One region of the Paenibacillus sp. HWE-109 genome, then DNA from elsewhere that is predicted to be linked to it. Evidence: a T-box and tRNA genes for the amino acid it is inferred to sense, from the RefSeq annotation. Region 1 holds a T-box; the other holds one or more tRNA genes.
What was found. The T-box of region 1 lies ahead of LOZ80_RS18340 (arginine--tRNA ligase). A T-box ahead of a tRNA ligase gene usually reads a tRNA of that ligase, here a tRNA-Arg.

Region 1 (8,007 bases):
TTCGTTCTAAGATTAACAACCAATATTGAAAATGTCTCGAAATATCTTTCTTCCATTCCTGAGCATGCGGATGAAATTACAGGCAAAGAGCATCCGGCCTATATCAAAATCAAACAACAATTCGAGCAATTCAAAAAGCAGGATACGCTTGAAAATGTTTATGTTTTGAAAAAGGTGCAAGACAAGGATCAAATCGTTATTTTAACAGGTGTAGACGATGATTTGGGCACAGAGTACCCATTCACAGCCGAAATGAATAGCGCCATCAAAGAAAATAAAGCAACGATCAGCGATATTTACAAAGATGAATTTGGCATTCATAAATCCATATTTGTTCCTCTCAAGAACAGCAAGGGTGACAATATCGGCATTGTCGGCATTGATTTGGACGCTGCTGTGATAACGAAAACGAAACAGGATTTGGTATGGGCGACATCCTTAATCACTTTGATCGTTGTGGTTATTGGAAGTTTGATTGCTTATTTCATCAGCCAAAGTGTCACGAGACCTGTTGTTCAACTGATGCGCTTGACGGAGAAAGTTGCAGCCGGAGATTTATCCGAACAAGTCATCATTGGGCGCGTTGATGAAATCGGGAAACTGGCTAATTCTTTTAATGAAATGCGGCGAAGTTTGGATGTGATTATCCGTCAAATCTTCTCATCCTCAGATCTCCTTACGAATACCAGCGCACAATTGTATCAATCGGCGGATGAGTCCAGCGCAAGTGCGGGGCAGGTTGCCGTTTCGATGAACAGCATGAATGAAGGTGTAGCAGAGGTTGTTTCTTCCATCTCAGATAGTACCATTTCGATTGTGGAGATCAACTCTGAATTGTCGGAGGTCACGCATGAAGTTAAAGAGATGCAGGAAATGGCGCATCAAGTCAGCGTACATTCAGCAGACGGCCAACAACTTGTAGAGAAGACTTTGCACCAAATGAATGCCATTCAAAAAGAAATGAAACATTCCCAAGAAGCTGCTCAACAGTTGGGGAATCGTTCCAAAGAAATCGGCGAAATCATCCATATCATTACGGAAATTGCGCAACAGACAAATCTGCTGGCTCTGAATGCTTCGATTGAAGCAGCGCGGGTAGGCGAACAAGGAAAAGGCTTTGCCGTAGTTGCAGGTGAAGTGAAGAAACTGTCCGAGCAATCGACCAATGCCGCAAGCTCCATTACAGAGCTCGTTTCCAGCACCCAGAAGGATAGCCTGCTCGTTATGGAAAGCATCCTGCAGGGGAATCAAGCTGTCGAACAAGGTCAAACTTGGATCAATGACACCTATGAGAATTTTAAAGTTATTTTTAATGGCATTTCGGGCTTTTCGGATCGTACCGATCACTTGCTGGTTACCCTAGAAAAAGCTGTGAAATCTTTTGAAGTCATTTCCAATGCCATGCAGAAAATTTCTGGCATTACGGAGGAACAATCTGCAGGCTATGAAGAAGTAGCAGCCGCTGCGCAGGAACAAAGTGCTTCTATTCAGGAAATAACATCCGCCATTCGCCAATTATCGGAAATGACGGTAGGGCTGCAAAATTCGGTGCAAAACTTTAGAATTACGAAAACCAAATGATAGTACGTACTGGCCAGCCCCGAGCTGGCTTTTTTTATGCAAATATACCTTCCGTTTTGAATCTGTCGTACTGGGGTAATGATCTGGTACTAGGAATAGATAGTACTTCACAGGGGAAGGATCTCCTGTACAATTAGAAGTAAGACGGAAGGGGGAAGACGATCATGAAATCCAAATTTGTAACGATTCAATTAGGGTATGTGTTGGGTGCAAGCGCGCTATTAACCGCCATCGTATATTTCTTTGCAACAAACTGGGAAAAGTTGAACCGCTGGGAGAAATTCGTTCCTGTTTTTGTGCTGATACTCGGCTTTTATGGGTTATCCCTTTGGCTTTCACACAAGCCTGGCAGGCATTTTCTAAGCCGATTGAGCTTATTTGCAAGCTGCGTCTCTTTTGGCGTAGGTGTTGGGCTGATCGGTCAGACATACAATTCACATGCGGATAGCTATAGTTTGTTCGCAGTTTGGTTTATTCCGGCAATCCTATTCTCGTTTCTAACCAGATGGCAGCCGTTTTATATACTTTCTTATGTGCTGGGTCACATCGCATATGGGCTTTATTTTTTCCCAAAATGGGGCTCAGGTGCTGAGGATGAAATGATTCAAATCGCAATCCTGCTAGGCCTGGTTGTAATCAATGGTATGCTGTATGTGCTTACCGAACGTGAAGCCGTGCACTCTCCTTTTTTGAAATGGGTGTCTTTCCAAGCGGCAATGGCTCTTCTCTTATTCCTTTCAATCTCCCACATCTTCGAAGAAAACGGGATTGTCATGAACGTTCCGCTTATCGCAGCCTTGGTGCTGGCTGTCGGTTATGCCCACCGAACAAGGAACAAAACGTATCTGCTTTTTGCAGGTCTATGGGTTTCAGCCACGGTTACGGTGAAGTATATTGAGGTGGTTATTGACCATTATAATGAGCTGTTTTTTGTCGTTAGTTTGTTGTTCCTGATCGCTTTCATTGCGGCGAATGTTAAATTTATGAGCTATATTCGGGCTTGGAATCCTGCTCCCAAACAGGATGAGACAGAGACTTTAACAGACGAAGCAGGGAAAGCGCATAACGACTTTACCAAATGGATTGTTCGTGTTCTCACGGTTACGGTTATTATCATCGGGTCGTTATTAGGAAGCTTGACCATTATTGGGATTGTCACAGTGGTTCTGGGATTCGAGCACCCAGAAAAGGTGCTTATGGGGTATGGTCTGCTCTCCGTAATCGCCATGATTGCTGCTTCAAAGCTGAATTCGCTAGCAAGATATACAATTCTAATTAGTGGCCTATTGCTAGGAGCCGGGACTTCGGTGGTTATGGAAAATGAAACGATGATGCTCGTTTTCCTCGCTGTAACGATCCTTGCTTTCGTCCTCATGAGGGGCTTGCTGCATCGCGTGTTTTTCTTCTTGGCAGCAATCAGTATAACGGCCTGCTTGCTCGTAAGATGGATAGATAGCGAAATAATTGTTCTGACCGTACTTGCAGGAGTGCTTGCTGTTCTCTTTGCAGGCAGTAGTGTGCTTAAGAACGATACTTTGAAACTGCCGATCTTATACAGCAGCTATCCATCTTTTTTGATGATCTTATTCTCGCTCACTTTTATTACCGAAAAGGCTTGGTATTTTATTTCCAACATCCTATTCTTTCTCATCGTCGTAACAGCCTTAGTTATCAGTAAACAAAAATTGATCAAATGGATGTACGCTTGGTCTATGGGATTTTGGATCGCATACTTGGTGTACAAATATTATGATTTGGCTTGGAAGCTGCTTCATAAATCAGTTACATTCGCCATCATCGGGATTGTGCTCCTTACGTTCACCGTTTGGTATGAACATAGGCATCGTCAGGAAGCTATTGAGTCCAAGGAAACGAATGCTATTTTTAAAATGAATCGTTGGATCATCGCACTATTGGTGCTGCTCCAAGTACTGGCTATGTCTTTGCAAATAGGCAAAAGCGAATGGCTTCTTGCACACGGGCAGCTAATTAAGCTCAAGCTCGAACCGCTGGATCCACGATCGCTGATCCAAGGGGATTATGTTCGTTTGAGATATACAATATCTAATCTTGAAATTTTTCAAACGATGGAGCCTGATACTTTTTCGAATAAAAAATTAGCAGTTGTGCTTGCACCGAACAAGGCAACCGGCGTGTATGACTTTAAACGTGTTTATCGGGAAGATGAGATACTTGCACCAGATGAAGTGAAGCTCAACGGAACGCTGACGGGTTATGACAATGTTGCCTATGGCATAGAAACGTATTTCATCCCGGAAGGCACAGGAAGCATCTATGAACGGGATGCCAAGTTTGCCGAAGTGAAGGTATCGGCTGGCGGTGATGCTATTCTTGTACGTTTGCTGCTAGCGCCAAGTATTGTCCAGTGAGAAGGAATGTGGTAAAATAACCCGATCTTTGTGAGCGAAAGAAAGGGGTAACTGCATTTCATGTGGCTTTTATTTTCTGTACTTGCAGCGTGCTGCTTCGGGCTGCGAGGCATCTTGTATCATTGGACCAGTCAACAATCTTTGAATCGTAATGTGCTGCTGTGCGGTACGTTTTTTATGGGGGCGCTCATCAGTATCGTGTGTGCCCTCGTTCTACATCAAGCTTGGACCATGTCAGCTTTGATTGGTGTCCAGATGGGGCTTTTTTCGTTCGGAGCCAATGCCAGTATGTTCAAAGGCTTTGCTGTTGGCAAAGCTTCGCTCGTCGCGATCCTTACAGGATTGCCTTCGGTAATCGTGGTAGTATTCGCCTACTTTCTATGGAATGAAAGGCTCAATCTGCTGCAATTTTTTGCATTCGTGGTCATTGTAGTTGGGATTCTAGTCGTTCGCTACTCGAATGATATAACGCTGCGTAATTTGCAGGGAGCAGGCTGGGGACTTCTGGCGATGCTTCTTTTTGCGGGAAATGACTTGTCCAGCAAATGGACAACACTGGTGAAAGCCCCGCTGTTTCCAACGTTATTCTTCATGTTTATAACGGGAACCTGCTGCTTTGCGCTGTGGTGGATCAAAGACCGACTCCAAGAAAAGCCTGACAATAGGGTCAGCACAAAATGGAGCGAGAAACAAACCTTTGTGATCGGCATGGGCGTAGGCATCACCAATGTTGCTGGGATGATTCTAATTATTCACGGCTTTGCACATGGCAAGGCGGGATTGGTTTCCGCTGTCGTTGCGCTCAATGTACTGATTGTTCTGCTGTACACCCGCTTTATTTTGAAGGACAGATTTTCCCGGTTGGAGCAGTCAGGACTTGCTTTAGCACTCATAGGAATCTTGATGATGAAACTGGTAGCATCTTGACAACAGAAGTGGGTTGCTGTAATATTCAGTAAATTCATAATTTCATATGTAACATTGGTGAACAGGACAGTAGTTCTTGTCAGACAGTCGCAGCGAGCCGGAAATGGTGGGAACCGGTACGAATGTCAGGAGCGAAGCGGGCCTGGGAAATGGTCTTCCGAAGCAAGTCGTAGGGAGATCCGGCATGAGCCGTTATCGAACGAGTGGTTAAATCCAAGTGATTTAACACATAGAGTGGTACCGCGGGAATGAACAGCTCTCGTCTCTTGATATAGAGACGGGGGCTTTTTTGCGTTCAAATCAGATAATAAGGAGGAACAGGACAATGCTTCAACAACTGTTATTCAACGAAATTTCTTTGCATGTAGACAAATTACTTCAAGAGGGCGGAGTGGAACGTCCGGGGACACTGAAAATTTTGACGGAACACCCGGCGCATATCGACCATGGGGATTACAGTTCGAATATAGCTATGCTTATGGCGAAAATACTTCATAAGGCTCCGATGTTAGTCGCTCAGGATTTGCAATCTCGGATCGTGGAAAATGGATGTATCGAAGGTCTGTTTTACAGGGTTGAGGCAGTTGCACCTGGATTCCTTAACTTTTATATTCAATGGGATGCTTGGGCAAAGTGGAAATCACAAACAATCTCCCAGGGGGAATCTGGTCCTAGAAAGAAAGTCGTCGTCGAACATACCTCCATCAATCCGAACAAAGCTGCACACGTAGGACATTTGCGAAATTCCTGTATCGGCGATTCGTTGTCGCGTATGTTGGCACATGCCGGGTATGAGGTTGAGGTGCATAACTATATTGATGATTTGGGCAATCAGCTTGCGGATACCGTTGTAGGTATGCTTCATACTTCATCAGACGAGACGTTCGAGCGATTCGGGGATTTCTGTTGGGAAACCTATGCCAAAGTAAACCAGGCTTATCGGAATCAGCCAGACCTGGTCCAGCAGCGTTCCGTTGTTCTGCATGCCTTAGAGAATGGTAACTCCAACCTGGCTTGGATGGGTGCTCTGGTGGCTGAACGCATTGTTCGTGAACAATTGGACGAAATGAAGCAATTCGGCATTCAGTACGATGTACTGGTGTGGGAAAGCAGCATTGTCCAAGCTGGATTCTGGGACACTACTTTCGAGCTGCTCAGCCAAACGGATATGTTTTATAAGGTGGCAGATGGTAAGTTAGCAGGCTGCTGGGTGCTCAGGAATGTTGAGCAGAAGTCAGATGCGGAGGATGAGAATGAAGATTACCAAGGCGATAAAGTGCTCGTTCGGTCCAATGGCATTCTAACCTATACAGCCAAAGACATCGCTTATCATCTCTGGAAATTCGGATTGCTCAAGAATGATTTTGCCTACAAAAAATGGGGAGATGGCCTGTGGTCAACTGTTTCCCGGGGCAGTAAGAAATCGATTGGACGTGCGGACAAAGTCATTAATGTCATTGATTATCGTCAACAATATCCACAGGAGATGGTGAAGCTGGCCTTGCAGGCGCTTGGCTTTGAGAGCGAAGCAAATGAGCTTAAACATGTGAGCTACGGTGTTGTTTCGTTAAGTCCGAGTACAGCGGCAGGTTTAGGAATCGATACGGCGGATGGCAAAAGTTCCTACGCGATGTCTGGCCGCCAAGGTATCGGGATCAAAGTGGCCGATCTGCTGGACCGCATGGAAAGTGTCATCCATGAGAAGCGTCCGAGGAAAGCTGGCATCTCCAGCCGCACGCTTGCAGCCGCATCGATTCGCTACTATTTGCTCAAATATCAACTGTTAACCGAAGTGGTCTTCGACTTGGAACAAGCGACAGAAGTAACAGGGAATACAGGCGTTTACTTGCTCTATGCCTACAGCAGAGCCAATAGTATTATGGACAAAGCCACTAACGATGCTCGCCTCCACATGATTGAGCCGAACTTTGATGCAGCTTTGCTGGAAGATCAGGAGTACCAACTGCTGAGGCATATGGCGTATTGGCCTGAAACATTGAAAGCTTCCATCCAGCAATTAGCGCCTAGCTTAATATGTCATTATGCGTTTGAGTTGGCATCCCTGTTTAACCATTTCTATAGTGCTTGTCCTGTCTTGAAAGGCACTGATTCCCTCGTCGCACATCGACTCTGGATCACGCAGACTTACCAGCAAACACTTCACCAAGCGCTCGCGTTACTGGGGATGCCGACCCCCAAACGACTGTAGAACTGCTGAAGAGCTGAATTTTGCCCCAAAATGCAACTATAGCTTTCTGATCGGAAGCAAATGCGGTACAATAAGAATATTCGTGCCAATTAGAATGATTCAGGAGGCTTTTACCACAATGACAGAAAAAGATATCGAAACCCAAGCTGAAGAAGTGAATGAACAAGATCAAGAACGCGAGCAAGCCCAGATCATTATGACTTGGTTTCAACACATTCAAGAAGTGATGAAAGAACAATTTCCTGAATATGAAGTGGATGGTCAAATCGGTAATAATCCGACTTATGGTCCAATGTTTGCTTTTACGCTTACGAGAGAAGAGAAGTCCACTTCCTGCGGGTTTTTCTTGAATGAAATTATGCGAAACTTCCAAACGAATCCGAATGCCGGTCTCTGGCTCTCTTCTTTCTTCGTAGATTTATTGCGCAGCCCGGACAGTCATCCGCTGCCCAATCCGCCGCAATCCGAAGATGAAGCCAAAGATTTGTTGGATAAACATATCGTTCCTTACTGTGCCAAAACGGTACGCGAAGAGTTCCCGGATCAGAAGATCTACGTTGATCTAGAGCTTAATGAAGAGCACGGCCCTGTGCTCGAAGCCGGCTTCGTAGCTGTCGAAGATGGCAACAACACCTGCGCGCTGCCGCTGCAATATTTAATGACGTTATACTTATTAAATCGTGATCCGGCTGAGCCGCTTATCCAAGCGATGTATCGTTTGTATGAGGAAAATAATTTAGGTCAATAACTTAGAAGTGCTTTCAATGGATTGATCCATTGGAAGCACTTTTTTTGACGCCAGAAATTGTGTTTCTGGTTTGGGGGCGTTTCAAGGGGCACAGGAAATGGAGCAGATAAGCACGCGCTGTGGTCTTATTTCATGAGTTTCCGCGATGTTGG
Region 2 (8,007 bases), 4.1 Mb from region 1:
CTTGCACTTTGTGCATGGGTAGGGGAGCGTTGTATGTACGTTGAATTCTGACCGTAAGGACAGGTGGAGCGCATACAAGTGAGAATGCCGGTATAAGTAACGAAAAGATCAGTGAGAATCTGATCCGCCGAAAACCTAAGGGTTCCTGAGGAAGGCTCGTCCGCTCAGGGTAAGTCGGGACCTAAGGCGAGGCCGAAAGGCGTAGTCGATGGACAACAGGTGGAAATTCCTGTACCACCGTAGCCGTTATGAGCAATGGAGTGACGCAGAAGGATAGTGACGCAGACTGATGGATGTCTGTCCAAGCAGTGAGGCTGATGTGTAGGCAAATCCGCACATCGTAAGGCTGGGCTGTGATGGGGAGGGAAACTTTAAGTACCGTAGGTCATGATTTCACACTGCCAAGAAAAGCTTCTAGCCAGGCGAAGGTGCCCGTACCGCAAACCGACACAGGTGGGTGAGAAGAGAATTCTAAGGCGCGCGGAAGAACTCTCGTTAAGGAACTCGGCAAAATGACCCCGTAACTTCGGGAGAAGGGGTGCCTCGGTAGGGTGAATAGCCCGAGGGGGCCGCAGTGAAAAGGCCCAAGCGACTGTTTAGCAAAAACACAGGTCTGTGCGAAGCCGCAAGGCGAAGTATACGGGCTGACGCCTGCCCGGTGCTGGAAGGTTAAGAGGAGTGGTTAGGGGCAACCCGAAGCTATGAATTGAAGCCCCAGTAAACGGCGGCCGTAACTATAACGGTCCTAAGGTAGCGAAATTCCTTGTCAGGTAAATTCTGACCCGCACGAATGGCGTAACGACTTGGGCGCTGTCTCAACGAGAGATCCGGTGAAATTTTAATACCTGTGAAGATGCAGGTTACCCGCGACAAGACGGAAAGACCCCATGGAGCTTTACTGCAGCTTGATATTGGACTTTGGTACGATCTGTACAGGATAGGTGGGAGCCTTTGAAGCCTGAGCGCCAGCTTGGGTGGAGGCGCCGTTGGGATACCACCCTGATCGTATCGGAGTTCTAACCTGGTACCGTGATCCGGTATGGGGACAGTGTCAGGTGGGCAGTTTGACTGGGGCGGTCGCCTCCTAAAATGTAACGGAGGCGTTTAAAGGTTCCCTCAGAATGGTTGGAAATCATTCGCAGAGTGCAAAGGCATAAGGGAGCTTGACTGCGAGACCTACAAGTCGAGCAGGGACGAAAGTCGGACTTAGTGATCCGGTGGTACCGAATGGAAGGGCCATCGCTCAACGGATAAAAGCTACCCTGGGGATAACAGGCTTATCTCCCCCAAGAGTCCACATCGACGGGGAGGTTTGGCACCTCGATGTCGGCTCATCGCATCCTGGGGCTGAAGTAGGTCCCAAGGGTTGGGCTGTTCGCCCATTAAAGCGGTACGCGAGCTGGGTTCAGAACGTCGTGAGACAGTTCGGTCCCTATCTGTCGCGGGCGTAGGAAATTTGAGAGGAGCTGTCCTTAGTACGAGAGGACCGGGATGGACGTACCGCTGGTGTACCAGTTGTCTCGCCAGAGGCATAGCTGGGTAGCTATGTACGGAGGGGATAAGCGCTGAAAGCATCTAAGCGCGAAGCCCCCCTCAAGATGAGATTTCCCAGTATGTAAGACCCCTTGTAGACGACGAGGTTGATAGGTTCGAGGTGGAAGTGCGGCAACGTATGCAGCTGACGAATACTAATCGGTCGAGGGCTTAACCTAATCCCAACCAAGTGAAGATAAGCTTTGTAGCTAATTCCGACTACTTGATTGGGAACCAGAAATCCTAAGAATATCTAACTTTACGCACGTTTCGTATCTAGTTTTCAAGGCGCAAACCACGCTTTGACTGTTTGGTGATGATGGCGGAGGGGACCCACGCGTTCCCATCTCGAACACGACCGTTAAGCCCTCCAGCGTCGATGGTACTTGAACCGCAGGGTTCTGGGAGAGTAGAACGTTGCCAAGCAGTTTTCCCTGATAGCTCAGTTGGTAGAGCACTCGACTGTTAATCGAGTTGTCACAGGTTCGAGTCCTGTTCGGGGAGCCATTTTTATAACATACCAGGCTTTTCATGGAGAGGTGTCCGAGCTGGCCGAAGGAGCACGATTGGAAATCGTGTAGACGTCACAAGCGTCTCGAGGGTTCGAATCCCTCTCTCTCCGCCATATCTAGCTTATACATCCGAGAAGCCTGTTTTACGAGGCCCGTTGGTCAAGTGGTTAAGACACCTCCCTTTCACGGAGGTAACAGGGGTTCGAGTCCCCTACGGGTCACCAACTAATCCCCACAAAGTGACGTATTGCTGACGAAGCATATTCCGATTACTTTGCGTGGGCCGGTACAACACTTCCCATGGAGGCTTAGCTCAGCTGGGAGAGCATCTGCCTTACAAGCAGAGGGTCGGCGGTTCGATCCCGTCAGCCTCCACCATATATCCCTTTAACGGGGTCGATGAAATTTATATGCTTAATGACGCGGGGTGGAGCAGCCCGGTAGCTCGTCGGGCTCATAACCCGAAGGCCGCAGGTTCAAATCCTGCCCCCGCAACCAATCTTCTTACAGAAGATATTGTACATAGTGTGGAGCTGTGGTGTAGTGGCCCAACATGCCTGCCTGTCACGCAGGAGACCGCGGGTTCGAATCCCGTCAGCTCCGCCATTTTTTATTTATGGCATGAGTCATTAGCTCAGTTGGTAGAGCACCTGACTTTTAATCAGGGTGTCGTAGGTTCGAATCCTACATGACTCACCATTCTTTGATCATCGATCAAAGTTTTTCTGTTTATGCGGTCATGGCGGAATTGGCAGACGCGCACGGTTCAGGTCCGTGTGGGCTAACCCCCCGTGGAGGTTCGAGTCCTCTTGACCGCATCACGCAAAGAGTTTTCCTTTATCCTTTTACAGGGATGAGGGAAAGCTCTTTTTTTTGCGAATCATACAAAATAGTGTTGACATTGATTATTATTATCACTAATATCAAGTGTAGCGATTGAAGTGAGTGGCGGGGAGTGATCGAGATGAAAACGATTAAATACTGCTGTAGAAATGAGAAGTTCGGGTCCAAGCAAATTTTCAAATCCTTGAAAAACGAGTATCCTGACCTCAAGCAGAAAAAGAAAGATTGCTTAGGCAACTGCAAGCATTGCAAGAAAGAATGTATCGCGATGATTGGTAAAAAAGAATTGCTGTGCGCGGCTTCGCCAGATTTACTTTATGCTCAGATTAAGCAAATTATTGCTGAATCTAGAGTTGAAAGCGTGATGGCATGAATATAGATCTGTTAAAATTGTTACTTCCGTTTGTATTTGTATGCGGAGTTCTGGTAATCTTGTATGTATGGGGAATTAATAAAAGCTAACCATACAGAAGGGATGTGTGCATCAATGTTAAACGATACACTAACTGGCGCTCTTAACGAGCAAATGAACTATGAATTTTACTCGGCGCACGTCTATTTAGCGATTGCAGGTTACTGTGCAGGGGAGAGCTTGGATGGCTTCTCCAACTTTTTCAAAGTGCAAGCGGAAGAAGAGAAGTTCCATGCGATGAAGATTTTCAAATATATCAATGACCGCGGTAAAAAGGTCAGCTTTGCTGGTATGGAAACTCCAGTCAATGAATATAAATCCATTCTGGATGCTTTCGAGCACGCCTACCTCCACGAGCAAGAGGTAACCAAACGCATTTACCATCTGTCAGATTTGGCACTTAATGATAGAGAGCATGCGACGATGCAGTTCCTCAAATGGTTCATTGATGAGCAGGTCGAGGAAGAAGCCATGTTCGACAGCATTATCAATAAACTCAAGCGTATCGACAAAGACAGCAACGCTTTTTATATGTTGGATGCTGAATTTGCACTGCGTTCATTCACGCCACCAACAGCGGAATAATTACATATGTTTTTATGAGGATGAAACTTACCCAGTTCGCGAATTTTAGCGAAGGGTAAGTTTTTTTTGTCTGCTGACGTACAGTTGTCAGGAGTCCTTTTATATACTGGGGAAAATAGGAAAAGGATGTGTTCGCATGGACAAGTTAGATTTAGCTAAAACGTACAAAAGTTATTACTCAGCACCAACAAAACCCCAAATCGTGGAATTCGATCCTATTCGATACGTAAGCATTCAAGGTCAAGGGGATCCTGATGGTACCACCTTTTCAAATGCGGTAGAAGCACTTTACACGCTTTCTTACAGCATCAAGGGGATTTATAAGAAAGAAGGGAAAGATTTCACTGTGGCCAAGCTAGAGGGCCTATGGTGGGTTGACGGAGACGTTAGTAAAGCTTTGGACGTTCCAAGGGAAGAATGGCACTGGAAGCTTCTAATTCGTATGCCTGATTACGTCAGGACGGAGAGTTTCGGAGAAGCGCTTGCGATAGCGATGGATAAGAAGAGGGAACTGGAAGTTATTTCGAGTATTCACTATGAAACCCTGCACGAAGGGACTTGTGTACAAATGCTCCATGTGGGGCCTTATGCGACAGAACCGGAGTCCTTGGAGCAACTTGAGCATTATTTGGCGGAGCACAAATATCGTATCACTGGGCTTCATCATGAGATTTATTTATCAGATCAAAGAAAAGTGGAGCCTTCGAGGATGAAGACGATTTTGCGTTATCCCATAGCAGCGATAGAAGTGGTGCAGGTCTGATTTTTGCGGTAAAATAGAAGAAAATGTCGATACATGCATGGGGGGGCTGGCAGATGCAGAAAGGAACGCGTCATTTCACAGGGATCGCCAAAGGTATAGGCATGCTGCTGATCTTGATTGGGTTTATGTATCCTGCATCTGCCGCTCAGGCCTCCTGGTTAGACCGGATGAAGGAAATCTATCAACTCCCGGAGAATGTGGAACAAATTCAGAAAGACTATGACGCTACTAAGCAGCAATTAGAGGATCAGAAAGATAAGTTGGCTGAATCGATCAAGCGCTCGCAGGAAACGGAAGAACGGCTTCTAGGGCAGAATGATACGCTTAAAAAGGAAAATGAGCAGCTGCAAGAACGAATAAAAGCAATGGAGCAAATAGCGCTTGATAAAGACAAGCGAAATCGAAAGATTATGTATATGGTTGTGACGGCTGTTTTGCTCGTTGTGTTTTATTTTGTGCTTGGCCGCGTGTTTCGACTTATTGTCTGGCGCAGGCAAAAGCGTCTTAGGAAGTAGAGAATTGCAGCTAAGGGGAGGTCAGCGTGTATGGAGGTATCCTTCGAGAAATCAAGTTCACAGGCAAGGATCACCACATTACGCTTGGAAAAGGACGAGTCCGTGCATGTGCTGCATCCGAACCAAATAGTTGCTTTTCAAGGGAAGTCGGAGCTGAGAGAAGATTCTTTCATGAAGCTGCCAAGCATGTATAGGAAAAAACGCTTAATCCAATCGCGTGTTCGCGGTCCTGCGCATGTCATGCTGGGGCTGCCTGAAGGCTACAGTATGTCTGTAATATCGATTGGGCCTGAAGATGATCTTTTGTATGAATTTCGTCACGTGTTGTTCTATACAGAGGGGGTAAGTTTTACTTCCCATTTGCAAAACGTGAAAAATACACTGATCACCCAAGATCTCGTGAAGATGCAGTTTAAAGGGCCTGGCAGCTTAGGACTGCTAACTACGGGACCGATGTTTCAAATGGCGCTGGATGCGAAGGAGCCTTTGTATGTCGATATCAGCTGTCTCGTAGCTTACCCGAGAAATGCTCAGCTGCGTTTATGTGTGTATGGGAATACGCTGGCGAGCCAACATATGAATTATCATTGGGAGATAACGGGGAAGGGGCATGTTCTGATGCAGCCTTGTAAGCCGGATCGCAAGCTGGATGAGCATATGCAGAGCGACAGTTTGCTGCGGAGAATTGCCAAAGAAGTGATACCTTTCGGCGGAATTTTCATTAAATAAAAAAAGGTAATAAAAAACATTTGCATTTGTCCTGGAATCCTGATATATTATTCCTTGTCGCCTCGGAGAAACATCAGCCAGAACGACAAGTAAAATGACCCATGCGGAAGTGGCTCAGCGGTAGAGCATCGCCTTGCCAAGGCGAGGGTCGCGGGTTCGATCCCCGTCTTCCGCTCCAATTTTTAAGCGCCCTTAGCTCAGCTGGATAGAGTATTTGACTACGAATCAAAAGGTCGGGAGTTCGAATCTCTCAGGGCGCGCCATTTTTACTCTTTATACACTTCGGGACGTAGCTCAGCTTGGTAGAGCACCTGCTTTGGGAGCAGGGGGTCGCATGTTCAAATCGTGTCGTCCCGATCTTTACAAACTACGCGGGCGTAGTTTAATGGTAGAACTTCAGCCTTCCAAGCTGATCGCGCGGGTTCGATTCCCGCCGCCCGCTTACAGCATGTAGGAATGAGGAAAGACCACCTTCGGGTGGTCTTTTTGTTATGTACTTGGGCTTAGGGCTTGGCTCCCTGAGTTTGTTAAAGGACCTTTCTGCGTGGTTCGAAACGGACATAAGGTAGCGGAGAGTGCTTGTTTGCTCGAGTGGCTGCAGATGTGGAGGCATAAGCAAGTACGATTGCAAGGGGAATAAGAGCCTTTGGAGACTTCTATCTGCGGGGAAAGTGGGGTTTTGCGCGGAATAGGAGCCTTTGGGGGCTCTTATTTGTAGTTTGGCGTAGTAGAGCGGGCTAGTTGAAGGGATAAGAGCCTTTGGAGACTTCTATTTGCGGGGAAAGTGGGGTTTTGCGCGGAATAGGAGCCTCTGGAGGCTCTTATTTGTAGTTTGGCGTAGTAGAGCGGGCTAGTTGAAGGGATAAGAGCCTTTGGAGACTTCTATCTGCGGGGAAAGTGGGAGTTTGAGCGGAATAGGAGCCTCTGGGGGCTCTTATTTGTAATTTGGCGTAGTAGAGCGGGCTAGTTGAAGGGATAAGAGCCTTTGGAGACTTCTATCTGCGGGGAAAGTGGGGTTTTGCGCGGAATAGGAGCCTCTGGGGGCTCTTATTTGTGGGTTAGAGATGAAGCTTTAGCTGAATCAGGCTATTGGATGGGATGGTGCTTATCGCGGGGGGCTCTCTAGAAGTGAGTTTCATTGGAAAATTCCAATGAAACTCACCTTTAGGAAGCAAATCAGGAACTTCCATTGGATTTATCCAATGAATAGGCTTCCTCGCCGCAGCATCTAAATATTGTCTCCATTTTTCGATAGTTATTGAATGTTATCCCTAAACATAACGCGTACACTGGCATAGAGAGACGTCAAGTACTCTCCCCCTCGATGAAAATGCGTGCGCATTATGTCGAAATATTATATAGTACGGAGGAAATCTACTATGCCAGTAAGTGGAACGTTAACGTCAAACCCGTGCATCCTGCGTCATCCGAATAATCCTATTCTGACTTCTCAGGATGTGCCTTATAAACCAGCCCTTGTTTTCAACGCGGGGGTAACCAAATTCCAGGGGCAGTATGTCATGATGTTCCGTAATGATTACGGAAATGCTGAAGACGAAACACTGTTCCCGATAAATACAACGAATCTGGGGCTTGCCTACAGCAAGGACGGCGTTGATTGGCAGGTGCAGGACAAACCGGTCTTCGGCCTTGAGGACGAAGAGATTATTAGAACGTACGACCCGCGCCTGACCGTTATTGACGGGCGCTGCTATCTTTGTTTTGCTGTAGATACGAAGCATGGTGTGCGAGGCGGGGTTGCTGTGACCGATGACTTCGCGAGCTTCGAGATTCTCAGCTTGTCGGCGCCGGACAACCGCAATATGGTCCTGTTTCCCGAACGGATCGGCGGCAAATACGTACGTTTGGAACGCCCCTTCCCCGTCTACGGGAAAGGGGGCAAGGACAGCTTCGACATGTGGATTTCGGATTCTCCCGACTTGAAATACTGGGGTAATACTGAACTGCTCATGGGCTTGGAGCACGTTCCGTATGCCAATGACAAGATCGGACCCGGAGCGCCGCCGGTCAAAACCGCCCAAGGCTGGCTGACTACGTTCCATGCGGTCGATATTGACGCATCCCGAGGCAAGAACGGCTGGGAGCCGTCTTGGA

Region 2: it has a tRNA-Arg gene. The T-box ahead of LOZ80_RS18340 (arginine--tRNA ligase) is inferred to sense a tRNA for this amino acid. The anticodon was not compared.

Annotation. Positions count from the first base shown of each region.
Region 1 is NZ_CP091881.1:4,235,087-4,243,093, reverse strand. It holds gene LOZ80_RS18355 (methyl-accepting chemotaxis protein) at 1-1,581, shown strand, start outside; gene LOZ80_RS18350 (GDYXXLXY domain-containing protein) at 1,746-3,971, shown strand; gene LOZ80_RS18345 (EamA family transporter) at 4,032-4,898, shown strand; T-box leader at 4,947-5,168, shown strand; gene LOZ80_RS18340 (arginine--tRNA ligase) at 5,224-7,107, shown strand; gene LOZ80_RS18335 (hypothetical protein) at 7,226-7,855, shown strand.
Region 2 is NZ_CP091881.1:8,293,974-8,301,980, forward strand. It holds rRNA gene LOZ80_RS35870 (23S ribosomal RNA) at 1-1,712, shown strand, start outside; rRNA gene rrf (5S ribosomal RNA) at 1,843-1,959, shown strand; tRNA gene LOZ80_RS35880 (tRNA-Asn) at 1,965-2,040, shown strand; tRNA gene LOZ80_RS35885 (tRNA-Ser) at 2,067-2,158, shown strand; tRNA gene LOZ80_RS35890 (tRNA-Glu) at 2,195-2,269, shown strand; tRNA gene LOZ80_RS35895 (tRNA-Val) at 2,348-2,423, shown strand; tRNA gene LOZ80_RS35900 (tRNA-Met) at 2,467-2,543, shown strand; tRNA gene LOZ80_RS35905 (tRNA-Asp) at 2,575-2,651, shown strand; tRNA gene LOZ80_RS35910 (tRNA-Lys) at 2,669-2,744, shown strand; tRNA gene LOZ80_RS35915 (tRNA-Leu) at 2,779-2,863, shown strand; gene LOZ80_RS35920 (DUF1450 domain-containing protein) at 3,010-3,261, shown strand; gene LOZ80_RS35925 (ferritin) at 3,376-3,885, shown strand; gene LOZ80_RS35930 (GyrI-like domain-containing protein) at 4,022-4,648, shown strand; gene LOZ80_RS35935 (hypothetical protein) at 4,702-5,163, shown strand; gene LOZ80_RS35940 (AIM24 family protein) at 5,194-5,892, shown strand; tRNA gene LOZ80_RS35945 (tRNA-Gly) at 5,996-6,070, shown strand; tRNA gene LOZ80_RS35950 (tRNA-Arg) at 6,079-6,155, shown strand; tRNA gene LOZ80_RS35955 (tRNA-Pro) at 6,176-6,249, shown strand; tRNA gene LOZ80_RS35960 (tRNA-Gly) at 6,264-6,334, shown strand; gene LOZ80_RS35965 (glycoside hydrolase family 130 protein) at 7,272-8,007, shown strand, end outside.